4 regions of the Paenibacillus sp. UMB7766-LJ446 genome follow, and region 2 is predicted to be linked to each of the others. Evidence: predicted binding sites of a transcription regulator. Region 2 holds the regulator's gene; each other region holds the start of a gene.
What was found. The regulator Rex, encoded in region 2, represses fermentation and respiration genes when NADH is low (regulators of the CRP and FNR family bind a similar motif). The targets are predictions, from matches to a motif close to TTGTGAAATATTTCACAA.
Positions count from the first base shown of each region.

Region 1: QP794_RS09405 (cytochrome ubiquinol oxidase subunit I) is a predicted target of Rex. The motif match lies at 3,268-3,285, and genes of this name have one in related genera.
Region 3: QP794_RS23655 (cytochrome ubiquinol oxidase subunit I) is a predicted target of Rex. The motif match lies at 3,843-3,860, and genes of this name have one in related genera.
Region 4: QP794_RS05350 (cytochrome ubiquinol oxidase subunit I) is a predicted target of Rex. The motif match lies at 2,352-2,369, and genes of this name have one in related genera.

Region 1 is NZ_JASOYM010000003.1:298,953-306,567, forward strand. It holds gene cydD (thiol reductant ABC exporter subunit CydD) at 1-728, opposite strand, end outside; gene cydB (cytochrome d ubiquinol oxidase subunit II) at 730-1,746, opposite strand; gene QP794_RS09405 (cytochrome ubiquinol oxidase subunit I) at 1,730-3,145, opposite strand; gene QP794_RS09410 (tetratricopeptide repeat protein) at 3,570-4,868, shown strand; gene QP794_RS09415 (glycosyltransferase) at 4,868-5,860, shown strand; gene QP794_RS09420 (glycosyltransferase family 4 protein) at 5,862-7,295, shown strand; gene QP794_RS09425 (class I SAM-dependent methyltransferase) at 7,292-7,615, shown strand, end outside.
Region 2 is NZ_JASOYM010000018.1:68,101-75,715, reverse strand. It holds gene QP794_RS30315 (3-hydroxyacyl-CoA dehydrogenase family protein) at 1-243, opposite strand, end outside; gene QP794_RS30310 (AAA family ATPase) at 377-1,879, opposite strand; gene QP794_RS30305 (hypothetical protein) at 1,872-2,399, opposite strand; gene QP794_RS30300 (cell wall elongation regulator TseB-like domain-containing protein) at 2,703-3,233, opposite strand; gene QP794_RS30295 (amidohydrolase) at 3,275-4,579, opposite strand; gene QP794_RS30290 (redox-sensing transcriptional repressor Rex) at 4,566-5,219, opposite strand; gene dinG (ATP-dependent DNA helicase DinG) at 5,456-7,615, opposite strand, start outside.
Region 3 is NZ_JASOYM010000011.1:60,839-68,453, reverse strand. It holds gene cydD (thiol reductant ABC exporter subunit CydD) at 1-1,205, opposite strand, end outside; gene QP794_RS23660 (cytochrome d ubiquinol oxidase subunit II) at 1,304-2,320, opposite strand; gene QP794_RS23655 (cytochrome ubiquinol oxidase subunit I) at 2,317-3,684, opposite strand; partial or broken gene QP794_RS23650 (heavy metal translocating P-type ATPase) at 4,581-5,925, shown strand; gene QP794_RS23645 (M56 family metallopeptidase) at 6,223-7,101, opposite strand; gene QP794_RS23640 (BlaI/MecI/CopY family transcriptional regulator) at 7,091-7,519, opposite strand.
Region 4 is NZ_JASOYM010000002.1:72,634-80,248, forward strand. It holds gene QP794_RS05335 (ABC transporter permease) at 1-720, shown strand, start outside; gene ccmA (heme ABC exporter ATP-binding protein CcmA) at 713-1,426, shown strand; gene QP794_RS05345 (redoxin domain-containing protein) at 1,465-2,004, shown strand; gene QP794_RS05350 (cytochrome ubiquinol oxidase subunit I) at 2,533-3,909, shown strand; gene QP794_RS05355 (cytochrome d ubiquinol oxidase subunit II) at 3,906-4,922, shown strand; gene cydD (thiol reductant ABC exporter subunit CydD) at 4,992-6,830, shown strand; gene cydC (thiol reductant ABC exporter subunit CydC) at 6,827-7,615, shown strand, end outside.

The DNA.
Region 1 (7,615 bases), on a different contig from region 2:
AGTGCGAAAGAGGACAGAAAAGCCATGCGCAGGGTAGACATCGTAGCCTTACGATAACGCTGGCTGACCCGAATAATTGTCTCTCCATGTCTGCCGCTCTGTCCCAGTGTTTTCAGTGTCTCCAATCCACGCAGCGTATCCACAAAATGGTTCGCCAGCGCTTTGTAGGACTTGAACTGTCCATCCATCTTCCGCTGTGCAGCCAAACCCACCAGAATCATAAACACGATCAGGATGGGCAGCGTCAGCGTCAAAATCACCCCGGACATCATATCCAGCTTGAAGACGTACAACAGAATAACGATTGGCGTGAATCCCATCCCCAGCATTCGAGGAATAAACAGTTCCAGATACGTCTTATACTGGGCTGTTCCTTCGCGCGCCAGCGTTACCAGGTGCCCTGTTCCCTCCGTTTTGGCAAAACGCGGCCCCAGCCGAAACCACTGCTGCACCATCTGCTGGCGCAGATCGTTTCCTGTCTTCTCCGCATATCGCGAAGCGATGAGCTGCAACCAGAAAGAGATGGCATAGCGGGCGGCAAAAGCGGCCAGGAACCACAGCAGCACTGGGTACTGCTCCGTTACGGTTGAACCTTCAAATAATGCCGTGATGGCCTGTGCCAGCCATTTGGCCTGCATAATAATCGTCATCGCCTGCAACAGCACCAGCATTGAGGCCAACGCGAGTACCGGCCGGATACCCGGCAGCTTCAGCAGCCCCCGTCCCATCTCAGTACTCCAGGTGATGCTGATCGTTCAGACGTTTGCGGAAAATGTAATAACTCCAGATCTGATAGCCGAGTACAAACGGAAGCAGCGTACAAGCTACAATTGTCATCACTTTCAGCGAATATGCACCGGATGAAGCATTGTAGACCGTCAGGTCAAACGCCGAACCCATTGAACTCACCATGACTCTTGGGAACAGACCGATGAATACGGAAGCAAACGCGATTGCAATCACGGCTCCCGTCATGCCGAAGGCCCAGGCTTCACGTTTCTGGCGCACGAAGTAAGCCGCCAAACCCAATGAAGCAGCACCCAGGACAACCATAATCCAGAGTGCCCAGCCGCGCACAGCGAACACATCCGTCATGAAGTATGTCATCACAGCGTAGATCGCGAGGATCGCGGCCAGCGGCAGCATCAACTTTTTAGCTGTATTCAGGGCACGTTCTCTGAGATCTCCAACGGTTCGTAATGAAGCAAACAGCAGACCATGGACCAGACATAACAACGTCACGCTCAACCCACCTACCACCGTATACGGATTGACGATGTCCAGGAAGCCGGGGCGAAGCTGCATCTGCGCATCAATAGGCAGGCCTTTCATTAAGGTAGCGAAAACAACCCCGAACAAGAACGGTAGTAACGCACTGGAGACTACGATGATGATGTCCCAAGTTTTGCGCCAGCGTTCATGTCTCATCTTGCTGCGGAATTCAAAGGCAACTCCGCGGCCGATCAAGGCCAGCAGCACCACCACCAGCGGCAGATAAAAACCGCTGAACAGCGTGGCATACCAGTGCGGGAAGGCAGCAAACATTGCACCCCCCGCCGTAATCAGCCAAACCTCATTGCCATCCCAGAACGGACCGATCGAGTTGATCAGCGTACGACGTTCACGATCCGTTTTGCCGATTATTGCAGTAGACATGCCCACACCAAAATCAAAACCTTCCAGAAAGAAAAAACCAACAAACAAGACGGCAATCAGTAAAAACCACAACTCACTTAGTGACAACAGAATAACCCCCATCCACGCCGAACGGATCGGCCGATTCATCATGCTCCTCCGGCTTTTCGACTGCATATGGCCCGGCCTTGATTTCACGAACGAACAGATAAACCATCACAATGCCGAGAACCGTATAAGCTGCTGTAAACGCAATGGTGGAGAACAAAATCTGTCCTGCGCTTACGTTCGGGGATACCCCGGCTGCAGTCGTCATGTAGCCGAATACCGTCCAAGGCTGCCTTCCTACCTCAGTCATAATCCAGCCTGACGTATTGGCGATAAACGGCAGGGAGATGGCGAACACCATCAGACGCATAAACCACTTGCCTGCTCCCTCCAACCTCCGGCGCATCGTCAGGAATGTACCGTATATAGCCAGCAAAATCATCAATCCACCCGCAGCAATCATGATACGGAAGCTCCAGAATGTCGTCCGGACTGGTGGAATATAGTCGCCTGGTCCATACGTTTGCTCGTACTCCGCTTGCAGTTCTTTCATGCCTTTGACACTGCCGGAGAACTTACTATAGGACAGATAACTGAGTAATCCAGGGATCTTGATCTCGCCGGAATTCTCCTGTTTGTTCGGATCGATAAAGGCTACCACCGTCCATGGTGCAGGGTCTTCCGTCGTCGTCCATGTTCCTTCACTGGCAGCCATTTTCATCGGCTGCGTCTCCACCAAATATTGCGCCTGGAAGTGACCCGAGAAAGCAACCCCCAACGAGGAAACCAGGCCAATAATAATGGCAATGTTAAATGATTTGCGGAAAATCTCCACATCCTGCTTCTTCATCAGCTTGTATGCACTAATGCCGGTTACCACAAATGCACCTGTCATCAAGGCACCAAAAATCGTGTGCGGGAACTCCACCAGCAGTTGACCATTGGTAATCAGTGCAAAGAAATCATTCATCTCGGCACGGCCATTATTAATCTCGAAGCCAACCGGATGCTGCATGAATGAATTGGCTGCCAGAATCCAGAGCGCAGACAGGAATGTGCCGACAAATACCAGCCAGATACAGGCCAAGTGCACTTTTTTGGACAAACGATCCCATCCGAAAATCCAGAGTCCAATAAAGGTAGACTCCATAAAAAACGCCAGCAGGGCTTCCACAGCCAGTGGCGCACCAAATACGTCCCCAACAAAGCGGGAGTACTCCGACCAGTTCATGCCGAACTGGAATTCTTGCAGAATGCCTGTGACCACACCGACAGCAAAGTTAATCAGGAACAATTTGCCCCAGAATTTGGCCATCGTTTTGTAAACTTCCTTACCCTTCACTACGTACAACGTCTCCATAATCGCTACCAGCAGCACAAGACCGATGGACAGCGGCACAAAAAAGAAATGGAAAATCGTTGTGAGCGCATATTGGATACGCGATAACATGATCGGATCCATACCGTTACCCCTTCTTTCTGTTCCTTCGCAGTTTTCGTATTTGGCATTGAAGCCCCTTCTTCAGTTTCTGTCAGCCAAACACGTATTGATGAACGTATTGTGCCAGATAGACTATTTTATACATGTGACAATTATCACAAACCCTGCCATGACAGCAAAAAAAAGTGACGATGGTCACACAATAGAAAAAATTAAGCCTAATCTTTGGGCTTGCCAGCTTCCTCTATTCGCGGAAGATGCTCATGTTTGGGACGCAACGCCCATATGTTAGTGTCAGGCATAAAATACACTGTGCAAAAAAGGCATTACATATTGAACCATTGGTTTCATTGATATTATTCAAAGCAACGACGATCCAAAAATCTCCGATGACGTTGCTTCAATTCTTGAACGGACAAAAATGCAATTCAAGTGAGGTGATTTATTGATGGAAGAGTTGTCTTCAATCCCGGACGCGGAGCCGTATCACGGGGTAGATGCAGAATCAAGTACGGCTCTGCCTGCCTTTCGTTATGTTTTTTTCCCCCGAAAGGGCGGGTGGTCTGCTTTTCCCTATCCAGACATCGCTGCTCTGATGGTCGCGGAAGGGCCTGTCTACTATGTCAGCAGCCTGGAGCGCTCCGAGGATATGCCTGCGAGTATAACTGTCATCACACTTCCCGAAGCTGAACAATTGTTGCAGGAGCCCCGAACGGTTGCAGTGGTTGCTCATCCCTACTGGCTGACCGCCACAGCCTCGCTCAATCCGGAGCTTTGTATTGTACTTCTTCCCGAGCCGGTTGGTGAAGAAGCGGAGTCCCCCTTGTGGGAAAGCTGCATTTCAAGACTGGTCGGAATCGCCGATCTGGTGGGCACCACTTCAGAAACACGCTATATGAAGCTGGTATTCCAGGGTGTACGTGCTATCTGGCTAAATGGAGAAGATACCTCTCCTGCTGGTGTCATGCAAAAGGATGATCTCGAAGTGCCTCTCCGGGACTATGAACTGCTATTCTTGCATGCGCTGCGACAGACCCTCTCGGGTGTTCAGGATACGGTTACCCAGCTGCAATGCAGTGTGCGCGCCGACTTCTATCGTCAGCTTCGATCCAAAGCAGGAGCGCATGAGACGATTTCCTTTTTGCTGGCCGCCTATGAATATGTGCTCGAAGATTCCAGAGCGGCCGCTTCGCTCAAGGAGGCCTTCTCCCACGCAGTATTAAACGGCCGCAATGATTGTGTGAGCTCCCACTATCGATTCCTATCCGCTATTCATGCGAGGACCGGGGAAATCGAGAATGCGTTGCAGGTGTATGGAATCAGCGCTGGCAACGAGCAGGAACGACACCATTATGAACAGCTCTGCCGCTGGCTGGAGGCCGGGGAGAACCAGCTCGTCCAGGCTGAACTGCTGCGTCTGAATGATGATTACGGAAACGCATTGCACATTTTGGATGAACTTGGCGGCGAAACGGCACGACATTGGAAATTTCGTATCTATCAGGAGACTGGGCGTGTGGAAGATGCATTGGATTTGGTGCACACAGTGGATATTCAGGATAATGCCAGCCGACAGGACTATCGGCAGTTATCGGGTCTAGCACTGGCTCTGGGCGGAGAACGGCACGGAGCGGTGAGACAATTTTTGGAGATGGCGCTGGAGGATGAAGATGCTCTTGCCCGGATCGTCGAGATGGAGCTGCTGGATCATGCCGTCCAGCAATTGCTGGGGGAGGTGCCATAATGATGCTGGACCCGAAGAAACGAAGACAACATGTGAATGGACCGATGGTGCATAGGGATATACGATCCGAAATAAGGCATACTCCAACTGAAACGCAGGAATCGCTACACGCTGAGCCACTGGAAACTGGCGATAACCATCTGGAAAATGCGCTGAGTCCGTTGGATATCCGAAGTGAAACCCATCAAAGATATAGCACAGAGCACCCAGGAAATCAGGATGCTGTAAAGCACAAGGATACAGGCCTATTCAGAGAGCCGTTTTCCGTTCGTCGGGTTCGTAAAAGTCAAGACAATAAACTGACCGCCATGCTACAGGTGCGTAACGAGCGCGGACGATATCTGGAGGAAGTGCTGGATGATCTGAGTGAATTCGTGGATGAGATCGTCATTGTGGACGATGCCAGCACAGATGGAACACCAGATATATGCAGCGCCTATCCAAAGGTCGTTCGCCTGGAAGTATTGGAAAAGCCGTTATTTGCGGAGGAATGGCGCTTACGTAACGCTCTGTGGCAGGCAGCGGCAGGAACCTCGCCGGACTGGTTGCTCTCGGTCGATGCCGATGAGCTGTACAGTGCGGAAGCCAAGAAAGCGATACGCGCTCTGATTAACCAGGATCATTCGGACTGGATTGCTTTCCGTTTCTACGATATGTGGGGCGGCCGAACCCACTATCGGGAAGATGATCTTTGGGGGCTTCACCGACGGCATACCGCTTCCTTGGTCCGTTATATGCCGGGTTATCCCTACTTTTATCCGCAGCAAAATCATCATGTACCTCGCCTTCCCTTGCCCTGCACCGTATTGCCCGGAATCAGCACGGAGTTGAAGGTTCAGCATCTTGGCTGGGCAGGAAGTCTGGAGGATCGGGTTCGGAAATACTTGCGTTATAAACGAATGGATCCACACGGCGAGTGGGGCAGCCTGGAGCACTATGAATCGATTCTTGATCCGGAGCCCCGACTGATTCCGTGGAAGGAGGAGCGGTGAGATGGGCGTGGTCAGCATATTGACACACAGCTTCACCGATGGATATAACCGTGAGTTCAGCCGGGTGTTCGGGGGCGGGCTGGAGCGATACGTCCTTGATTTGTGCAGCGTAATCCGCGGATTGGGACACATTCCCGAGGTTCATCAGTTGTCCTATTTTGAAGAATTCCAGACTCGCACGGAACAGATTGATGTATATGGATATGCCTACGATATGAATGATGTGCCTGAAGCTTTTGCCCGAATGGCCGCAGCAGCACGGGGACCTGTAATCTATGCAAGCTGCCTGTGGCAGCCCATTGCTTACAAGCCGGGCAGCCTCGGCATCTGCCACGGGATTAACTGGGATCGTCCTGCGCTGCCGCTCGAAACCAAGCAGCAAGTTGCTGAGCATATCCAGCTGGCACTGGATGGGCTTGTACGCATTGTGTCGGTGGATTCGCATTTTCAGACCTTTTGCCGTGCTGCTTGTACGTTTACCGATCCTGGTCAGGTTGTACTCATTCCCAATGCAGTGGATACCTCCTACTTCACGCCTGCTCCGCCAAGGCGTACGTTCGAGCATGAACAGGAAGAGGAGTGGCTGGCTGCATGGAAGAAAGATCTTGCGAGCTATGAAGATCATGCTGGAGCCATCATCTCCGGGTTGAATGCTGCATCATTCGTCAGGAAAAGAAACGATGGAGACGGCGTATTACGGACGGATCGATCCGAGGTGACCGTAATCGCTGAGGAACTGGACTCGGGGGATATCAGACAGAACGGGGCTGGTCGGCAGCCTAATGAGCTGACGGATGAATATTTGAAGAAGCAGGCCGAAGATACAACCGCTGCAATTCATGGGAACCCTCCGCGTCCCCTGCGCATTCTGTATCCACGCCGCATCAGTATGGATCGGGGCATTATTCCAATGATGCTGGCAGCTGACCGACTACTCGGTGCTTTTCCCGACCTGGAGGTCGAATTTGCCGGAGAACTGATTGAAGGCAGCACGGTAGGTAGATCCTTCCGTTATTGGCATCGTACGCACCCTCATGCAGACCGAATCAAACATCGCACGTATGATTTTCGGGATATCCGCGAGGCCTACCATCAGGCAGATATCGCTGTGATTCCGACCGTCTTCTCGGAAGGAACATCCTACGCTTGTCTGGAGGCGATGAGCTGCGGGCTTCCGGTCGTTGCTTCCAATGTTGGCGGGCTGAATGATCTGATTCAGGACGGCTTCAACGGGCTGCTGGTACCTCCAGGTGAAGAAGCGCTGACCGCCGCGCTGGTGCGTCTCGTTCAGGACAGAGCCGAGCGGGAGCGGCTGGGTATCTATGCCCGTGAGACGGCGCTGTCTTACGACATATCCCATTGGCGGAGCAGGTGGAGTACGGTATTGGAATCTTTTCTGGCAGAAGCAGGATTAAAGGAGGGAATTCGGGGATGATGGATACGCCAAATGCAACGGATTTCATGGAATCAAGATACATTCGGGAGGGTGACCCCAAAACGGATACATTGGTCTTTCAACTGCATCCTGCGTGGTGGAGCCGTCCGTATGAATACGAATGGGCGCGCCAGTTTGCACGTCAGGAGCACGTCGTACTCGACGCCGCCTGTGGTATATCCCATCCCTTCAAATTTTGGCTGGCAGAGTACTGCCGGGAAGTCCATGCCTGTGATTGGGATGAACGCATTTTGTCCAGAGAAGCAATCCGGCTGGATATCGCTTCTGATTTTGGCGAGCAGGCAGCACGTGACCTGCCA
Region 2 (7,615 bases):
TCCGAGTTCAGCTAAATGAGCAACTTTGGTAATACGGGAGAGAATCAACTTTTTCTCCGCTTTCGTAATAGCCCATTTCTCCAGTTGTTTGTCAAGATTGGTCTCAATCATGTTATATGCATGATCCAGCTTCTCCGTCGTATGCTCCACCAGAAGCACATCAAGTCCTTTGGCTGCAAGCATCTGGGAAATACCTTGTCCCATCGTGCCGCCGCCGACAACTCCTATCTTTTTGAAAAACATGGTTCTGCTCCATCCTTTCGGTTCTCTATTTCTATATTGTACCCTGTTCGCCGAAAATTACAAATTTCGACCCAACATATAATAATATCTTAGCACGAGTGAAATGTAAAAAAAAATAACCGACATAAATAAATTATGCCGGTAGAAGGGCGCTGTCACGAAATTGACAACGAAATTGATCGCCAGACAACACTTCTTCCCTGAGTAGCGTGTCGAGGGAATTGTCGAATATTGTCCGCTGTTCTTCAAGCAATTGTTTGGTCTGTTCCATCAGGTCTTGCAGGATCAATTTGTTCTCCCGCATCAACTCTTCCGTCGTTACCATATCCATATTAACAATACCCAACGAAGTAAGTCCGGAAGCCATCATCGTCTGTACCACATTCGTTGCTTGTTCAAAGTCATTACGTGATCCTGTACTGCGTCCACCGTAATACATTTCCTCTGCTGCCGCACCACCGAGGGCAATCATGATCTGCTCTTCCAGGAAACGCTTTGTGTACAGAAATTGTTCTTGCTGCGGGTTATGACGTACATATCCCAGGGCCTGTCCACGCGGACTGAGTGCAACCTGACTCACACTGCCAGGACGAACCAGTTCAGCCATAATGGCATGTCCCAATTCATGAATAGCCACTCTTTTTTTCTCTTCCACGCTGGATTCGCGGTCCGTCTTCTCACCCATCATTACTTTATCAATCGCAAGCGACAGATGACGCTGTTCAATGTTGAGCAGACCGTCTCTCATCGCATAAATTGCAGCTTCGTTCATCACACTTTCCAGCTGTGCTCCAGAGAAGCCATAGGATTCTTCGGCTGTCTTCTCAAGATTTACCCCTTCCAAAAGAGGCTTATTGACTGCATGCAGCTCCAATATGTGTTTTCTGCCTTTTTTATCCGGCAAGTCCACCTGAATATGACGGTCAAAACGTCCTGGACGCGTCAGCGCGCTATCCAGCATTTCTTTTCGGTTTGTAGCGGCGATCACGAGTATTCGCGGTGTTTCGGAAGAGTAGATGCCATCCATTTCCGTCAACAGCTGATTCAGCGTCTGATCATATTCACGCTGTTGTCCACCTTCCCGTTTTCCACCGATCACATCAATTTCATCGATAAATATAATGGCATTTTCTTTATTTTCTTTTGCAGCACGAGTTCTCGCATCACGGAACAAATCCCGTATTCTGCCGGCACCCACACCGACATACATTTCAACAAACTCACTGCCTGAAGCAGCTACAAAAACAGAGTCGGTATAATGAGCAGCAGCTTTGGCCATTAAGGTTTTGCCTGTTCCAGGAGGACCTGTGAGCAGGATCCCTTTCAAAGGACGAATACCAAACTTCTGAATTTCCTCATGTCGAATGAGAAAATCAAGCGCTTCCCGCAGCTCCTGCTTCGCACTTTCCTGACCGCCAATTTCTTCAAAAGTCAGCTTGGACGGTCCTTTTTTCTTGCGTTTGCGTTCCTGACCCGCACCCACCGTAATTCCACCACGCATTTGCATCATGAGCAGCAAAGCTCCCACAATCATTGCAGCGATCAGAATGGGAATCATGTTTACACCGATAAAAGCGAGAAAGATAATTAATACGGGTACAAATCCAATGGCAATTTCTTTCGTCCATTTAGGCATTTGGCCACACTCCTATCTGACCGGGCACACGCGGCAGAATAATAAACTTGCTGGCATCTCCATCTCTGAGGCTGACATATACATTATTGTCATCCATGGCTGTGTTTACCTTGATCCCATTCGTAGCCATTTTAGACAAGGTCGGTGTAATCTCGGTGTATTGTTTGCTCTCCATAGCCTGAGCTACGGTAAACATGGCGCTACCCCACCAGCTTTCCAGCGCTTCGTTGGAATGATCCACGACATCCAGCTTCAACGAACGAGTGCCAATCAGGGTTTGTCCTTCTTTGTGAATATATTGTACCAACCTGCCCAAATCAACATCCGGCTGCAGATCGAGTTTCAACTGTACATCATTGTGGTTAATAGTTAATTGTACATCATTGACTCCATCGTACTGGGTAACCATCTTTTCAATTGGGCTTTGCACAGCCACATGACGATACACAAACCAACCTCCAAACAACACAACGGCTGAAATGACGGCAGTCAGAGCAATAGGCAATACTTTTATCTTCAAGTGAGTTACCCCTCCTATAATTTGGCCCATTCTATAGCTTGTAGGCAAGAATATGAATATGTGTACGTAAAGTCCTGTGATGTGTCTAACAGGATTTATTTGTGTATGATGTATCCTTGAATACATATTTGAGTATATCACATCGTATATACAATATCTAAGGCGAAAATATGAATAAATTATTAATTTTAACTATTCAAATCCAAAATGATCAAGAAAACACGTCAAAGAACCGGTCCAGTCGGGTTTCCGTCTGCCGGTTCTTTACTGTATTCTTTTTAGAAAATAGTACGTCTGCTGATTCTAGCTATTCGGAATCGTATAGACCAGGTCAACCTGTTCCCCGTTACTAAAGCGGTAAAAGCGGTAATAATTGTGAGTAGCATCGTTATAATACACTTGCCATACATAGATTCCATTCACAACACCTGGCATGATTCGTTTGATCTCCCCGCCTGGAACTTCAGAGCTGAACCGATTTCGAATCTGTGCTTCAGACATGCCGTTCTTCAGCAGTTCACTGTGCACCGCATTGGTCCCTGTCACAGGCTTGTTATTTTCATCAAACTTGATCCACACCAATACATCCTGGTTATCCTTATTTTTACCGATCAGGGTCCAGTATATGTTGTCTCCGCCGTCTTTTTGACCCCATACATACTTACGCAGGTCTTCGTGTGACGTAATCCCAACCTGTTCCTGGGCCGCCTGTATGGCCAACGCCTCTTCCTTGCGCTGATCCTGGGTAACATAGACATAATAACGCTGAAGTCCAAACAGAATCAGAACCAGGAGCAGCAGCGAAATCCATATCCACTTCTTTTTTTTCTTCAAAAGCCGAACTTCCTTTCCCTATGACGATGCTGTCCTTGGAATTAACGGGCAAGCAGACCGTCAAATGCCAGTTGAGACTCACGCAAAATACGCTCTTCATCCATCGTAAGACATTCGCCATGTTTAACCACTTGTTTACCATCCACCCACACATGCTCTACATCTTTGGCTGATGCGGAGTATATGGTATGGGAAATCAGATCCGTATGCGGATAGAAATGGGCTTGTTCAATATTCAAGGCGATGAAGTCAGCCTTCATGCCTGTTTGCAGTGCTCCTGTATTGTTCAGGAATATGGATTTGGCACCATACGAAGTTCCAAGCAGAAGTGCTTCCCCTGCTGGCACTGCGGTAGGATCACCGGACACACCTTTGTGAATCAAAGCAGCAAGTCTCATCTCTTCAAACATATCGAGGTTATTGTTACTTGCTGGTCCATCTGTTCCGAGGGACACGGTCACCCCTGCTTTCAGCAGATCAGGTACTCGTGCAACACCCGAAGCCAATTTAAGGTTACTGCCTGGATTGTGGGAAACTGCTACATCATGTGATGCAAGAATTTCGATCTCTTCATCATTCAGATGTACCGCATGTGCAACCAGAGATGGACGGGAGAAAAATCCTAGCTTCTCCAGATGTGCAACCGGACGTTGACCGTAATCAGCCACGTTCTGTTCCACTTCACGAAGCGTTTCAGACATATGCGTATGCAAAGGCAGATTCAGGTCATGAGCAACCTGTACCAACTTCTCTATGTAATCCGGAGGGCAAGTGTAAGGTGCGTGTGGAGAAATTACGGTTGTAATTCTTCCGTCTGCTTGTCCATTCCATTGACGAGCAAATGCTGCGGATTCTTCCAGCTTGCGCTGTTGTTCTTCCGCTGAGCAAAGTCCGATTACCCCTCGTGCCAGAGCAGCCCGAACGCCGGATTGTTCCACCACTTTTGCAACCTGATCCATATGATCATACATATCCAGAAACGCTGTTGTTCCACCTTTCAACATTTCAAGTACGGAAAGTGATGTGCCCCAATATACGTCTTCAGACGTCATTTTGGCTTCCATTGGCCACATTTTCTCCTGCAACCATACTTGTAATGCCAAATCATCTCCATGACCTCTCAGAAGCGACATGGCCGCGTGACCATGCGTATTGATCAGACCCGGCAAGAAGAGCAGTCCTTTTCCATCCACCTTTGTCAGACTTTCGTCTCCTTCCGGCAAAGTCTCACCAATATGCACAATCTTGTCATTCTCGACAACCATGTAACCTTGAACCACTTTCCAATTCGTGCCCTCACTCACGGCAAATTTGCCGTTGTGAATTACCCATCTATTTGTCGTCATCTTCCTCGTCGTCCTTTCCGTTCTCCAAATAATAAGCAAGGCTAAGCAGATCCGTCGTAAAATCGGCATGATGAATGCGAATATGCGGCGGGGTCTTCAGGATCGTTGGCGCAAAATTCAGAATCGCTTCAATTCCTGACTCAATCAACTGATCGGCAACATTTTGGGCTTCCGTATCCGGAACCGTGATAATCCCTATACGAATGTTATCTTTTTTGACCGAATCCGTTAATTCATTCATCGGTTGCACCGTCAGACTGTTAATTTGACTTCCAATCTTCGGACCGTAGGCATCAAATACAGCGACAATCTTCATGTTGTCTTTGAGGTAGGCATTGTAATTGGACAAGGCGTGTCCCAAATTACCTGCTCCGACAAGAGCTACATTGATCTGCTGGTCTATTTTCAGAATATGGCGGATCTTCTCGATGAGATATGAAACGTCATATCCGATCCCTTTACGACCAAAGTCACCGAAGTAAGCCAGGTCTTTACGAATCTGAGCCGGATTCAAATCCAGTCTCAATCCAAGTTCTTGTGAAGAAACCGTATTGACTTCGCGCTGATGCAGTTCATTCAAATAACGCAAGTAAACAGGCAATCTTCGCACCACGGCTTCCGAAATTTTATCTGATTTCATTCATTGCTCCCCCTTACCAAGGCCACGATAGATAGATGAAAAGATGAGCACCCTGTCTAAAACGATGCAAAAAGATGACTGAATTAAACAGGATGCTCTTTGTTATATAATGGATAATTGCTTGAATTACTTCTTTAATCGCTTACTCACTATTCATGAAACGAATGAATGATATTGCTCAATTTTACCGCCAATTAGTGGCTTCATGCAATCATATAAGCTACAGAGCATAGCTGTTATTGCTGTTCATCGGTTGGTCTCTCAAGCCATTCCGAAATACGAGGAACCATCTGCTCTGTAAGCATGTGTTCCATTTTGGGACCTGGTAATGAATATAAAAAGTACTTGCCATAATATGCTTCAATGACACGTGTATCGTATACAATCACAATACCTCTGTCTTTACCCGTACGAACCAGTCTGCCGAATCCCTGTTTGAAGCGGATAACGGCTTGCGGCACGGACAGCTTCATAAACGGATTTTTCTTCTGTTGCTGCAAAAGCTCACTCTTCGCTTCAACTAATGGATGATTGGGTGGCTGGAACGGCAGTCTGACAATCGCAAGACAGGTCAGAGCCTCTCCAGGAATGTCCACTCCTTCCCAGAAGCTGCTTGTGCCAAGAAGTACAGTTGCTTTCGCATCCTGGAAGCGGCGTGTAAGCTTGGAACGGCTGCCGCTGTCCACCCCTTGCCCGAGCAAAGAGATATCATTACCTGACAAGGCCTCCTTAAGCGGGTCATAGACCTGGCGCAGCATGCGGTAGGAGGTGAACAACACCATCATGCGTCCACGAGTCGCGATAGCCGTTTCCGCGAGCGAATGCACGAGCATATCCACAAAGTGGGCATCACCTACACTGCCCTTCACACTTGGGAAATCACGCGGAATGACGAGCAGGGCCTGTTCGCGATAGTTGAATGGTGACGGCAGCATGGATGTCAACAAGCGGTTATTCTCGGCAGCTTCCTGCAAGCCCAGCTGTTCGATCATGAATTGAAATGACTTGTCAACCGAGAGCGTAGCCGATGTAAGCACAACGCTTTTCTTTTTATCAAAGAACATATCCTTCAATTGCGCACTGACATCGACAGGAACGGCATAGAGCTGCAGTGATTTACTGCGGAACTGGCCGCTAGCCTCCATCCAGTACACGGTATTGGCATCATCCATGCGCATGAAGAAACGCAGATTATCCTTGATCGTTGCCAAGTCCTTGAGCAGTCCTGAGATATCCATAATCAGACTATCGGACTGATAATCATCCTGATCTTCTTTCACTTCAAGCAGCAGCTTGTCGCCTTTACGAATCAAATCGCCTAGGGTTACATAGATTTGGTTTTCTACATCCTGTAATTCCTGCCATTTGGCCGGTTTTTGCGATGGCTTCAGTCTAAGTGAAAATTGTCCAGTCTCGCCTGGAGAAGCATCGCTACGTTCAGGCAGCAGGCCGAACAGTGTATCGCTTAGTCGATCCCATATCTCCTTAACTTCAACGGCAAGCGGGAACATCTGATCAATCATGGAGCCCCACTGTACCGAATTTTCATGACCCGACAGTTGAGAACGAAGCATCGGAAGTTGGCCATTACGGCTATCTTTAAACAGTCGGGTCAATATATGAACCAACGTAAAATATTTCATGTGAAGACCAAGATGCTTACCTGCTACATCCTCCAGATGATGTGCTTCATCAATGACAAGACTTTCGTAGGCTGGCAGCAGCTGATGTGCTGCTTTGACATCCGTAAACAATTTCGAATGATTCGTTATGACGATATCGGACAGCCCGGCTTCATGTTTGGCCCGATGATAGAAACATTTACGGAACCAAGGACAGGAGCGTCCAAGACAGGATTCAGACTCACTCTGTACCGTCTCCCAGAAGTCTCCACCGCGCCCGCTTAGATTAAGCTCCTCGTCGTCTCCAGTCTCCGTCTGGGTAAGCCAGACAATCATCTGAGCTGCTGTAAAATAATCCTCTTTCGGTGTAGCGAATTCACGTTTATTGATTTTATGCTCAAACTTACGCAGACACAGATAGTGCCCACGACCTTTGAACACCGCTGCCTTGAACGGGAACGGAACCACTTGGGTCAGCATAGGAATATCCCGCTCTCTCAATTGCTCCTGCAGGTTGATGGTATGTGTGCTGACCATGACTTTCTGTTCCTGTTTCACACTTTCATAGATGGCAGGCAACAAATAACCAAGCGATTTGCCAGTACCCGTTCCAGCTTCAATCAATAGATGCTTCTCTTCATCCAAAGCTTGTCGTACACTGCTGAACATCTGAGTTTGCGCCTCACGCTCCTCATAATGGTCCAGCGTCTCCTTCAGGTTATCTCTAACCTGATCCATAAACTGCTCGAAACTTACGTTTTCCAGCGGGTTACC
Region 3 (7,615 bases), on a different contig from region 2:
TTCAGCAAACCGGCAATAAGATGTAGCAAGGTCGTTTTGCCTGAACCACTCTGTCCAACAATGGCGATATGTTCGCCCGGCCGGATCGAGATCCGTTCCGTTTGAAGTTCGAATGAATCGGCCCCATACTGAAAACGAACATGATCCAGTTCGATAGTTGGCGGCACGGGGAGCGGCTTTTCATGGGGCGCCCCGTACTTTTGCGACTGGGCTATTAGAGCCTGGTTACTGCTTCGAAATGTCCCGGTTTCTTTCTCTGTCTGAGTATTTCGTCCATCGCCCGATTCAGCAAACGTCTGCTCCACTTTTCGAACCGCACCCATGCTTGTTCTCCCGCTATGAAAAGCCGTACCCGTATTCTTCAGCAAGCTATAGAACTCCGGAACAAGTAACAATACTAGAAAAGCGGTTTGAAACGACAGTGCTTTGAACACAAGTAACTGAATGGCCAGTTCGAGAGCGACAACGCCGATACTTAGCATAACCATCGATTCCAGCATGAACGTATTGGTAAAAGCAATTTTTAAAATATCCATGGTAGCATCCCGATAACCTAGGCTGCTGCGCTCGATGGCCTGCTGTTGACGATGAGCCCGGCCAAATATTTTCAAACTAACCAGTCCTTGAAGAGAATCCAGAAAGGTACCGGAGAACTTAGCCAATTGCGCATATTTTTCTTCGGATTTTTTTTTTGTTCTTAGCCCCACCAGAATCATGAACAGCGGGATAAACGGAGCAGTGAACAGCATAATCCAGCCTGAATTGGGGTGTTGAATAAACGTAACGAATAAAATCAAAATCGGAATGATTGCTGCTTCCATCATGCGTGGCATGTACTGACTGAAATAACTGTCAGACTCATCTACTGCATCCAGCGCAACACTCACCTTTCCACCCGTCTGCCCGCGAAGGGTCGAAGGCATCGAAGCATGGGTCAAGTTCTGTAGCACGGCTGCTCGCATATTCGTCTTGGCAGTAGCGGCCATCCGTAACCCGATTTTTCCGTTTCCATACGACAACAACGTGCGCATAGCCATAATAGACAGCAGTATGCCGAGCAATATGGTAACGGATGAAATGGAAGCCTTCTCCACGAAAATCCGTTGCACCGCTTCGGCCAGCAATACGGCCTGACTCACGATAGCAACGCCAAGCGCAGTCGACATGACCGCAAGGAGAATGAGACGTTTTCGCTGTAGTGACATTTGCTGAGAAATCAGGCCTTGTTTCCTCTCCTTCAAATCATTCTCCTCCTTGATGTTAATGCATTCGAGGGTTACCCTCACATACACTATTGAAAAGTCTATTTTCGTTTGCCTTTCACATAATCCGCATCGAACAGGAAAAGTTTAAAAACCAGAATCAAAGACGGAACCAACAGACACATCCCACCGACAAATACAACAACGAGTGCAAAGCCCATCGATGGAGAAGTCACGCTGCTCTGAATCGTAATATATGGATCAAGGATATATGGATACTGACCAATTCCATAAGCGAAAAAGGCACAAAAAAATTGCAGCATCACGCAAATGAATGCCAATCCGTAGCGGCGTCCATTGTATAACAACCACATCGCGACCATAAAAAACGCAACCGAAAGCGCCAGCAGCCACCATAAATCCATCATATTTTGAAAATGTCTTTCATTGTGTTGACCCAAATAGATGAATGCGGTTAGTGCGACGATGATCGTCGGCGTACTCCAAAAGAGCGCATAAGTACGCATCAACTTTAGCGCAGCGTGATCTTCTGCTCGAGAAGCATAAAAGGCTAGGAACGAGCCGCTAATGAACAAAACGGATACGATAGCCAGCCCAACAATGCTCCAGGATAACGGATTGGTAAACAGCGCCCAATAATCCAAGGAAACCATCTCACCTTGCTGCAAAATAAAACCACCTTCAGACAGTGTCAGTGCCACTGACAACGAAGCAGGAATTAGTAAACCCGTGGCACCGTACAAAAACAAATATAGAATGTTATTTTTCGAACCATAATTTTCAAAAGCGTAGAACGAACCCCGAATGGCGAGCAAAACAACCGCAATGCTGCCGGGAACGATTAGCGCTGAGCCATAATAATAAGCCGTATCCGGAAAGAAACCGATAATTCCAATGTAAAAGAAAACAAAAAACACGTTAGTGATCTCCCATACCGGCGACAAATAGCGGGAAATCAGGCGATTGATCAGATGGTCCTGTTTCGTCAAACGTGCATAAAACGCAAAGAACCCTGCACCAAAATCAATCGAAGCTATAATTAAATATCCGTACAGAAACATCCAGAGCACCGAAATTCCAATTAACTCGTAACTCATTGTGCCTGCTCACCCTTTGCCGTTGTTTTGACGCCCACTTGCTGAATCAACCTTTCCATCTCGGTTTCTGCCGGATTATTGTTGAACAGTCGTCGAAGTACGAGAACACAAACGGTGCCTAGTACGATGTACAACAACAAGAAGAGGAAAAAAATAATTCTTACGCTTGGTGATGTCGTTGCCGCCTCTTCTACACGCATATAACCTCGGATGATCCACGGCTGCCTTCCGATTTCCGCGTAAAACCAGCCTAGCTCAACCCCTAAAAATGCCAGTGGCGCACTCAGAGCAATAATCCGGAGCAACCACTTGTTAACTTCATTGCGTTTTTTCCAGAATACAAACAGGAAATACAACACGGAGATGCCGAGCAACGCAAATCCGATTCCTGCCATCAAGTCAAACAAATAATGCACGAGGAGCGGGGGTTGTTCATCAAGCGGAAATTCATCTAGTCCTATTACTTCCGCATTGAAATCTCCAAAAGCCAGAAAACTGAGAAGTTTCGGCAAGTGAAGCGCCCCTATAATTTCATGCTCTGCATTAAGCCAGCCTAGCAGTATCAGATCCGCACCACTTTCGGTCTCGAAATGCCATTCTGCGGCAGCCAACTTCTCCGGCTGATGTTCGGCTAGAAATTTGGCGGATACATCTCCAGCTAACGTGTTGAGTAACCCAAACAACATCACAACAGCCATCATTAGCTTCAGAGCTTTTTTGTGGTAGCCAGATATACCCTTTCTAAGCATCGTAAAAGCTGCAATTCCTGCTAACAGGGCTGCACCAGTTAAATAGGCAGAGCTTAAAACGTGGAATACCTTGGAAAACGTAGCCGTATTCAGCATCGCTTGCACTGGGTCAACTGCCGTGAAAAGGCCTCCTTCCATTGTAAATCCCCCAGGCTGGTTCATGAATCCATTCACCGTTGTGATAAAGACAGCGGACATTCCTGCTCCGGCTACAATCGGAATCGTTAGCAGCCAATGAATGTACGGATTTTTGAAGCGATCCCACGTATACAAATAAATACCTAAGAAAATGGCTTCAAAAAAGAAGGCGAACACTTCCATAAATAACGGAAGTGCAATTACGTTCCCCGCGAGTTTCATAAAGTCAGGCCATACTAAGGCCAGTTGCAGCGAAATTGCCGTCCCCGTCACCACACCAACCGCAACGGATATGACAAACCCTCTCGACCACCTCTTTGCCATCAAGATATAGTGGTGATCTTTCTTCCGAATGCCGACAAACTCGGCAATAGCGATCATAAGTGGCACACCGACGCCAAGCGTCGCGAATATTACGTGAAACCCAAGTGTCATTCCTGTCACCAGCTTGCTCCACAGTACCGTGTCAATGCTCATCTCTTTCCAGCCTCCTTTCAAAATCCGTCTAATTATTGTCGTAAGATGTTACTGATTTTCTAGGACACTTGCCCTAATTGCATTCGATATCAGGTTTGACCAATCAATGAGCTCGTTGCATTGCATTCGTGGAGCAATTTCCTTTTCGCACCCCAAAAAAGAGAAATATTTCACAAAGTAATTGGTGAAAGTGACAACCGCTCAGTGAAATTCACGACCGATCAGTTGGAAATGCGATTCAAGTAACTGCAAAACCTAATATTTAAAATTATTATATCTTTGCCTTTTAACAATTCAATCACGGTCACGTCTTCGCCCCTAAACGTTCAAGAAAGGATCAATTCTTTATGACATCTGGGTGAATATCTCAAAAACCACCTGATAGAGCTATTGATTGAACTTGTTATACGTGATGATCCACTCATCTCTATTGGTTTGACCCCAGAATTGTGATAATAGATTCCTCAAGCACTATAAATGCGACTTTTGGGCTCTATATATACAGATTTAAGAGCATGAAATTAACCATTATAATCTTGAATGTACAGAACCACAGTCACCACTCGAACTTACTAAACACCTGAAGCCCGTTGTAGGTTATCATGTCTCGAGTAAAAAGAAATGATCTTACATGGAGAGACTCCAAACATAATGGTTGATCCATCGAATCATAGTTGTCCATAAATGGAGACCCCCCTTTGTCTTCCTGTTGATGAACTTCCCTTGGCACAACGATACTTTAACTTGATATTAAAAAAAAAGAGAGCAAGGCTAATGTTAGCCTAGCTTTCTATTTGCTCCAGCTTGACGCAAATGATCCCTTATCTTGAGCGAATTTACATCAATTTACGAAAGAAGTCCCCTGCAGCATAAAAATACCTAGCAATTGATAATCCTTTGTCATTGGACTCAAGAATCTATTCCGTTTCCAGTTCGATATGAACACCCTTATGACAGTCGCCATCATCGGTGCTGCGGCAATCGGAGAATGGGGCGAAGGTGCGACTGTTGTTATATTGTTTGCAATTAGTGAAGCTTTGGAACGTTACTCCATGGAAAAAGCACGTCAATCCATTCGCTCCCTAATGGATATTGCACCGAAGGAAGCTCTGGTCCGTCGTGGTACCGAAGAGATCACTGTCAGCGTGGATGATATCCAGGTTGGTAATATTATGATCGTGAAGCAAGGTCAAACACTTGAAATGGATGGTATAGTGATTAATGGAAGCTCCACAATTAACCAAGCAGCAATTACTGGCGAATCGGTTCCTGTAATGAAAACCACTGATGATGAGGTTTTTGCAGGCACATTAAATGAAGAAGGATTACTTGAAGTCAAAGTAACGAAGCGTGTCGAAGATACCACGATATCCAAAATTATTCACCTTGTTGAAGAAGCGCAAGCTGAACGTGCGCCATCACAAGCATTCGTAGATCGGTTTGCAAAATATTACACGCATGCAATAATGATTTTGGCGTTAGGGATTGCGGTAGTCCCTCCGTTATTAATAGGAGCTGATTGGGGAGATTGGATTTACAGAGGATTAGCTGTACTTGTTGTGGGCTGCCCTTGTGCATTAGTGATTTCGACTCCTATTTCAATTGTTACAGCCATTGGTAACGCCGCCAAAATGGTGTTCTTATTAAAGGCGGTATTCATCTTGAAGAAGCTGGTAGGTTAACTGCTATTGCTTTTGATAAAACGGGTACACTAACGAAGGGTTTTCCAGAAGTGACTGACATTGAAACCTTCGATGACAATGACGACAAGCGATTGCTCGCTATTGCAGCAGTTTCGAAAAGGGTTCGCAACACCCGCTTGCTTCCGCAATTCTACGTAAAGCTGAAAACCTTGGAGCTGACTTATCTCTAACCGTTGATGAATTTCAATCGATAACCGGGAAAGGCGTTAAGGCCAAAGTGGATGGACGATTGTATTATGTAGGTAGTCCAAAACTTTTTGAGGAACTTCATTCCAATATGAAAGCTGAAACAAAGCAGCGTATCGAGGGCTTACAAAAACAAGGAAAAACAGTAATGGTTTTAGGAACGGAACAACAAGTGCTTGCCTTAATTGCCGTGGCTGACGAAGTACGCGAATCCAGTAAAGAGGTTATTGTACAATTGCATGCTATGGGTATCAAGAAAACGATTATGCTTACGGGCGATAATCAAGCAACTGCAGCCGCGATCGGGCAGCGTCTGGATGTGACAGATATTAAAGCCGACCTTATGTCGCAATGATTGGAGATGAATATATCCTTTCCATTTTCGAAGATATATGTCCTATGGTGGATACATATTGTTTCTGCTTGTCAATGCACATCCCTTTGACTCTATTTGATATTAAACTCAATGAGAAAAACCTTCCATTATTTTAGTTAAGGAAGGTTAGTTTATATCACCAAGGTATGAGAATATATAATCTAAGGTTAGTGCAGAAGGTGCTTACAGGTAGGACAGACTTATCAGCAAATTTCCTTCACTGCGAATATATTCTCTAATATATTCTATCGACTAACTACATATCTCCCCTATCTACACACAGTAAATGATGAGCATCCATCCGAGTAAAAGAACAAACAAGACGGATTGGAACAAACTTTTAGGTTTAAACAACGGAACGGCAAGCGGAACATAAGGATCAATTATTTGTTGTATCCGATAGTTAATAGCGGTGTGTGCAAAGAAGACCCCGCCATACATGTGATGCATTTTTTGATTCGCCATTTTAAACAAGATTTCACCAATGGGTGCAGGGCTTCGCATTTGTTCAATAGCATATCGGTCTGCATTCAATTCCATCTGAATTTCAATATATTGAAGCAAATCGCGGATGATTGGCAAGAACCACCCAGCTTTTGCTGCCAGTTTCAAAAGTAAGGTTCCTAGTGGATGTCGACGGTAACAATGATAATATTCATGCAAAAGGATTGCTTCCAGTTCTCTTTTGTTACATTGCGCTATCATTTTATCTGACAATATAATTTGTGTACGTACAATCCCCCATGACATTGCAATCAGCCCCGGGTGAGAAATAACGCGTACTTTGATTCGATTCTTTTCAAATTTAGCAAACAGTTGTTGGTAAGGGTCCGTTAATAGTTGTAGTTCTTGATGGTCAAATTGCAATCTCATCATACGATGAATCCAAGCTTGTTTTATAATGTGATAACCTAAAATGATAAGGGAGATAAGAACGATAACTGAAAACAGTTTCTCTCCTGCGAGCTGATTAGTTACAGCATCTTCGATCAAAGCATTGAATTGCGTAGCCATATCGCTTTTTTTGGGCAAATCTCTAAGTTGATGGTATACCTCATATATAATCTGCACCAATCCAACACTAACAATAGACAAACACAACCACAAGGCTCTACGCGGATGATTGATCCATTTGAAAAGCTCACTCATCATCTCGCCTCAAATCGTTGAGTTTCCTTTCAAGCTGTTTCAACAACTCTGGATCTGCCTGATCCAAGTTACTAATCAGATTTTGGACCATAAATGAACCGAAGTCAGCAAATAACCCATCTGTCACGGCTTGGGTCTGCTCTGAAATAAATTCATCCTTCGATTGAGGAGCTTCGAATAAAGTAAGACGGGTACGCCCTTGCCCAGTAGAATGTCTAAGCAGCATTCCCTTTTCGTGTAGCCGAGACATTACGGTCATGACCGCATTCAGAGAAATTGGCTCCTGTTTATCAACCAAATCATGCACTTCTTTAATGGTCATACGTCCACGCGCCCAGATCACTTCCATGATTTTGGCTTCAAGCGAACCCAAAAACCGATGAATACCTTCCTCATCCAGATGTACTTTTTTTATTTTCATATATGTAACCTCCTCAGGAACTATTCCTTGAAAACGAATGCCGGTATATGTTCCCATTATACTCTGTATAGTTTAACGATTTTTAAAGCATAAGCC
Region 4 (7,615 bases), on a different contig from region 2:
TTGCTGATCATTAATTCTCAGAATTTTGTAGCAGGATACTCTGGCACGACAGGTTCCATGTTAAATCTTATTCTTTATCTTTTGCCGCTGATGACTCTCTTTCTGGGTTCGTTCTCGTTGACTTCTGAAAAGGAAGAGGGCAGCTGGCAGCTGTTGTCCACATACCCCATCGGCACGTTGTCTTTTATCGTAGGAAAATATTTGGGTCTCACGGTGGTATTAATGACTATAGTTACATTCGGATATGGATTGATGGGTCTTCTTAGTGGATGGGTTGGCAGCCCTTTAGATGTGATGACCTACCTTTTGTTTCTGGTATTCTCCTGCGGACTTGTGCTGCTATTTCTGACGATTGCATTGTTCATCGGCTCGTTATCCAAAAATCGGTGGCAAGCGTTAACGATATCCGTATCCGTTTGGTTTTTCGCTGTGATCGGATGGCCGACACTTCTAATCTCCGTACTGGGACTTATGCCTTATCAGTGGGTAAAACCCTTACTCACCGTTCTAACCTTTATCAATCCGGCTGAGCTGGTACGTTTGTTTGTTGTGATCAAACTTGGCGGGGGCTCCATACTGGGACCTGAATATTATCAGTGGGTTGATTGGGTACAACCATCCAGCGGAAGCTGGATTTTTACGGGGATATGCCTGCTGTGGATAGCATGTTCTATTGTGGCAGTCTACGGGATCTGGGAGAGGGGGCGTTCTCATGGATAACGTGGAAGCAGAAATTGTTGGACTGTGCAAATCCATCAAAAAACAACAGATTGTTGAAGATATATCCTTTCGCGTTTCTTCTGGCCATGTGCTTGCCTTATGTGGAGGAAATGGGGCAGGAAAGAGTACTGTGCTGCGTATGATGGCAGGTATTCTTCAACCTACCTCGGGTGAAATCATGGTAAACAAAATGCGCTGGTCCAAAGAACGAAAGAGGTATTCGGAACAGATCGGATATATGCCGGATGATTATCATTTCAATCAGGGTCTGACAGCAGAGGAAGTGCTCCAGTTCTGGGCGGCGCTTAGAAAGGTCCCCAAAGCGCGAGTATCGGAAGTGCTAACCCTGGTTGGCTTGGCCGATCAAAAAAACAAGCGGGTCACAACCTTTTCCAAGGGCATGCGGCAGCGTGTGTTATTTGCCCAGGCTCTGTTGGCCAAGCCCCCGCTACTAATCATGGATGAGCCGACGAATGGACTGGACCCCTTCTGGATGCAGGAATTTGCAAATCTCATCAAACAAATCAAGGAGGAGGGACATATGGTCGTGTTCTCAACCCACCAGCTTGAGATTGCAGATGATGTTGCAGATCACATTGTTTTTATGAACAAAGGACGTAATGTAGGAGATGGCCCTACTGAAAACTTTCGTCAACAGTTTGGGTCGCTTCATGCTGCTTTTCATCATAGTCTCGGCTTGAAATGAAGGTGAATCAATTGGGGAAAAAGAGTGCGAGAATCAATGTGAAAATAAGACGTTTAATCACAATCCTGATTGGAATCGTTGCTTTGCTGACCGCTGCGTGGGCAATTTACCAAGGGAATTTATCATCAGAGTCCCAGAGAATCGGTGCTATTGAAACCGGTGCAGTTGCTCCTGAATTCACTGCCGTTAATTCAGCCGGAGAACAGGTGAAGCTCTCCGATTATCGGGGCAAAGTTGTGATGATTAACTTTTGGGCTTCCTGGTGTACCCCTTGTGTGAGGGAGATGCCGATGATTAATCAGATCGCTCAGACATATCAAGAAGACGTGCAGACCCTGTTTGTCAACGTAGGGGAAGCGAAGGGGACCATTCGTGAATTTATGAATAAACAGCAATTCGATTTCCCTGTAATCATTGATGTGACCGGAAAGGTCTCCGGTCTGTATCGCATCACCGGGCTGCCAGCGACCATGATCATAGATCAGGAAGGCATGTTCAGTCACATTTTGCTCGGTGAGTTGACCAAGGATATTCCCTTGCAGCAATGGCTGGAGGACACCGTCCAACAAAAGAATTGAAACCTTGTAAGATTTAAGAACAAAAGAAGCCGCTATATGAGCGGTTTCTTTTGTTTTTTTTGTAAGCTACAAGAGCCAGAACAACTGCAAACGGTTGGGTTTCGAAAACACCTTTCACCCATAGTGGAAATGAAATGCAATACCACGGTTGTGCCCAATGAATCAATAGCCCCTTTGGGTGCTTTTTACGCTTTTCACCGAGTTGTCGGAAAGAGTTGATCCTTTCTTGAACATTTAGGGACGAAGACGTGTCAGTGATTGAATTGCTCATTCACAAAGATATAATAATTTTAACTATTAGGTCTCGTTCAGAACTTGGTTGGGCAAAGACTCCCTCGTCTCTGACTTTGTGAAAAAATTCTCTTTCTACATACAACATCGGAGGAGCGCTTTATAAACCAATTCTGAACCAATGGCGTAGCTGCCCAATCCTGATATTGAAAGTAGTTCAAGGGCTGACTGACCTAATGATTAAATGCATCAAATCATTGCTAAAATCGAACAGAGTTTGAAAGGAGGCAGTAAAGAATGGCAATTGATACAGTGATGTGGAGCAAGCTGGTGACAGGCATGACGCTAGGGTTCCACGTTATTTTTGCGACACTTGGAGTCGGTGTGCCCCTAATGATCGCTATTGCAGAGTTCATGGGGATCCGTAAAAAAGATCCTCACTACACACTAATGGCGAAGAGGTGGTCACGAGGGTTTGTCATTTCTGTGGCGGTAGGTGTTGTGACCGGTACAGCGATATCACTGCAACTGGCCCTGGTATGGCCGAATTTTATGAAATTGGCGGGGAACGTCATTGCACTTCCGCTATTTATGGAAGTGTTCGCGTTCTTTTTTGAAGCGATCTTCTTGGGCATTTATTTGTATACGTGGGATCGATTCAAAAATCCGTACATTCACTGGCTGCTGACGATTCCGATTGTTGCCGGGGCAGGTATGTCTGCCGTGTTTATTACGACGGTGAACGGCTTCATGAACCAGCCTGGGGGCTTTGTCATGGAGGCAGGCCAATTCACAGCGGTTGACCCGATACAGGCGATGCTGAATACGGCGACGTTCTCCAAGGTGTTCCATGTATTAAGCTCGGCGTATCTGACAGGAGCTGCCCTGTTAGCCGGAATTGCAGCCTTTGCAATGCTGAGAAAAGGGGTATCCGCATACCACAAAAAAGCCTTGAACCTCATGATGGCGGTGGTGCTGCTGTTTGGCGTGCTGAACACGTTAGCTGGAGATGTGTCCGCCAAGTTCTTGGCAGAGCATCAGCCGGAGAAGCTAGCAGCGGCAGAGTGGCATTTTGAGACGGAAAGCGGCGCGGATTTGATTTTATTAGGCTGGCTGAATGCAGAGCATGAAATTATAGGAGCTCTTCACCTGCCAAAACTGCTCAGCTTCCTGGCCTTTAGTGACTTTAATGCCGAGGTAACCGGACTGGAGGAGTTTCCGAAGGACGAATGGCCGCCGCTGCTCGTTCACTACTTGTTTGATTTGATGGCTGGAATCGGATTTACTCTGCTGGCGATCTCGGTTCTGTATTTCCTGTTTGTGTTCTGGAAAAAGCGCAATGAACTGAACAAGTGGCTGCTTGGAATCATAGCACTGGGCGCGCCAATGGCTTTTCTCGGGGTTGAGCTGGGCTGGTTCTATGCTGAACTTGGACGACAGCCGTGGATTATCCGGGGATATATGCGTGTAGAGGAAGCCGCCACTTCATCACCCAACATAAGAATGATCTTTTTCTTCTTCCTGCTTCTCTACATCGTTCTGGGAGTTATGTGTGTTCTCGTGCTAAGACGTTTGTTCAACAATAATCCGGCAGAAGTCGAGATGGAGAAATGGATGAAGGAAAAGGAGAAGGAGAAGAGCAATCCGACTACAGAAAAGGGTGAAAATGCATGATGAGTTACGAGTTGATTGGCATCTCGGTGCTCTGGCTGTTCTTGTATGGCTATTTAATTGTAGCCTCCATTGATTTCGGGGCGGGCTTCTTTGCCTTTTATGCACGCTTGACGAAACAGGATCACCTGATTAATCGTCTGATCTCCCGTTATTTATCCCCGGTATGGGAGATTACGAATGTATTTTTTGTTTTTTTCTATATTGGCATCGTTGGATTCTTTCCGGACACGGCTTATTATTACGGATCAGCACTGCTCGTACCGGGAAGTATTGCGGTCATTTTGCTCGCCATTCGTGGTTCGTTTTATGCCTTTGAGAACTATGGCTCCAAAACTAATATCGTGTATCTGTTTCTATACGGGGCGTCAGGTTTGCTTATTCCTGCTTCGTTGTCAGTGGCGCTAACACTGTCGGAAGGCGGTTTTATCGTGAAGGAGGGTTCGACGGTATCTCTGGATTACTGGACGCTGTTTACCAATCCGTTATCATGGAGCATCGTTGGACTGGCGATTGTGTCCGTTTTGTTCATAAGCAGCTCATTTTTGGCCTTTTATGCATCTCGGGCAGAGGATCACTCTGCGTTGAAGCTGGTGCGGAACTATGCCCTGTTCTGGAGTACACCGACGATTATTATCGCACTGACTGCATTTATATATTTGGGACAGCACAATGAGCGACATTTTCAAAATATGATGGATTTATGGTGGCTGCTTGCGCTTTCCGTTGCATTTTTCATGATTGCGATGTGGCTGTTATACAACGGACGCCGTTACGGATTAGCGTTTATATGTATCATGCTGCAATTTTTCTGTGCCTTTTTCGCTTACGGAATTGGTCAATATCCTTATATCCTTGATCCATACATTACGATTCAAAACAGCGTCACCTCACCAGCGATGGGCTTTGCACTGGTTGTTGTGTTTATCGGTGGCATGTGTATGTTGATTCCTTCCCTGCTCCTGGTCTTCAGACTGTTTCTGTTTGATGCGGACTATGTAAAGGGAAAAAAATAGAGTGAATTTATTTATGCAAAGTGAGGAAGTACCCTGCCTCATAGGTTCATAGAAAGGAGGAGCGTTTGCATGAAGAGGAAAACAAGTCTGCTTGCTCAACAAATGTCTGGCCAGCGAAAACGTCTCGTGCTCATGGCTGTTATTTCACTCGCACTCGGTATAGCCATTGTGAGTCAGGCCGCACTGCTTGCTGAATCAGTTCAACGGATTTTCGTGGAGAAAGCTTCCCTCTCGTCGGTCGTCATGCTGCTCGGGTTGCTTCTAGCTGCCATGGTCGTACGCACAGGGTTGTCTTATGGGAACGGGAAGGTTGGTTTGCATATGGCTGCCAGTGCCAAGACGAATATGCGGGCAGCCGTGCTGCAACATTTGACCCGTGCGTCGATGCCATCAACCCTTCGTGGGCAAACAGGGGGAAAGGTCAGCGTTGCTCTGGATGCTGTGGATGAGGCTGACAGTTATTTCAGTCTGTATATGCCGCGTATGATGGAGGCTGCCATCATTCCGATTCTGATTTTAATTGTAACGTTTATGCAGCATGCCAATTCAGGCTTCGTTATGCTGTTTACGGCCCCGTTTATTCCTTTGTTCATGATTTTGGTGGGACTAAAAACGAAAAATAAATCAGAGGAAAAATATGCGCAGCTGGCCGAGTTCTCCGGTACATTCCTGGATTCTCTTCAAGGGCTGGTTACGTTGAAGATATTCGGACGGGCACATCGTCAGCAGAAGAAAATTGAACGCAGCAGTTTGGATTATCGTGATGCCACGATGGGCATTTTGCGGATTGCGTTTACAAATACCTTTATGCTGGAATCGATCGTCATGTTAAGTATCGGTATCGTTGCTCTCGAACTGGCAATCCAGCTGCTTGTATTCAAATCGATGTCGTTCCACACCGCGTTTCTCGTGTTGCTGCTCGTTCCCGAATTTTACAGTTTGTTGAAAAATACGGGAACCGCCTTTCATAGCGGGCGAACAAGTATGGGAGCGGTTAGTAAGGTAGAGCAGATGCTCGAAGAAACGGCTGGAGAGAGCAAGTTGGTAGATGGAAAAGGAGGATTAGGTACATCCGATGGAATCGACGAGGTCGACAGCATGAATCGGATGGAAAGGGAGAACGGGATAGGTACATTGCAAATGGACATTTCCAATGACAGTTCCATGCCACCATCCATGATATTAAACCATCTCCGATTCCGATACGCGCCAGAATCATTTGAGCTTGAAACTGGCCGGGTCCAGCTTGATCCGGGAGAACATATTGCCATTGTCGGCAAAAGCGGCTCAGGGAAAACGACATTACTACATCTCATTGCGGGTTTGCTTAAACCAGCATCAGGAGAGGTTCTGGTCAATGGACAACCGCTATCCAAGTATGATGAGGCTGCATGGTTCGAACAGGTCAGCTACATTACACAGCATCCGTATATTTTTGCAGGTACATTTGCGGAGAACATTGCGATTGGTGCGGGTCGGAACGTCTCCAGGACTGAAATTGAGCAGGCGGCAGAAGATGCGGGGCTTGCCGAAGTGGCTGCACAATTGGAGCAGGGCTTTGATACCTTGGTTGGTGAAGGTGGCCGAGGTCTGTCTGGTGGGGAAAAACAGCGGCTTGCCTTGGCACGTGCTTTTTTGAAGCGGCCTTCCATCATATTGTTTGATGAACCCACGGTGGGTCTGGATCTGCACACAGAGCAGATCCTGCAACGCTCCATTGCCGCATTGGCAAAAAGGGCGACGATGATTACGGTGGCTCATCGGCTATATACCATTCAACATGCCGACCGCATATTGTTTATGGACCACGGTGTGTTAGTGGATACGGGACGCCATGAAGAGCTTCTGAAGCGACTACCCGCGTATGCGGAGATGATTGATGTTCAACGAAAAGGGGGCTTAGCATGAACGAACTAGCGATTTTATCCAAAGCATTGATTCAGGAGCGAAAGGATATTATCCTTTCGATTCTAGCTGGGTTTATTGCCGGCATAGCAGGAGTGGCCCTCTTTTCCGCCAGTGGGTATATGATTTCGCAAACGGTCTTTGCTCCACCGCTCTACACCTTAATTGTACTCACCTCAATGGTCAAGCTGCTTGGCCTGCTTCGGGCTGCGAGTCGTTACGGGGAGCGCTTGTATTCCCACAGGGCAACGTTCTCCATGCTTAGCCGTTTGCGTACATCCTTCTTTGCCCGACTCATTCCTTTAACGCCGGGTATATTGAACAAAAAGCGAAGCGGGGATCTGCTTGCCCGAATCGTTGGGGATGTGGAGAGTCTACAGCATTATTTTTTACGTGTTGCTTATCCACCGATCATTGTGGTCATGGTCTTTTTGGCTACGGTGTTGTTTACTTCAGCCTTTTCATTCTGGATTGCGGGTCTGTTTGTATTAGGCATGCTCACAACGGCATTGGTTGTACCGGGAGTGGTTTTGCTTGGGCAGCGGAAAATACATGGACGTGTTCGCGAGCAACGGGCGCTGCTTTCCACGGAAGTCACCGAAGTATTGTATGGATTTCGGGATTTGAAAGTGTACGGACAACTGGCACAGCGAGAGCAACAGCTTCAGCAGGCTTCTGCGGCGTTGACGGTTCAGCAGCAGCGGGCTGCCGGACACTTGCTGCGCGGGCAATCCATGCACACATTGGTTACGTTTCTTATTTCCTGGGTCGTGTTGACGCTTGGAGCC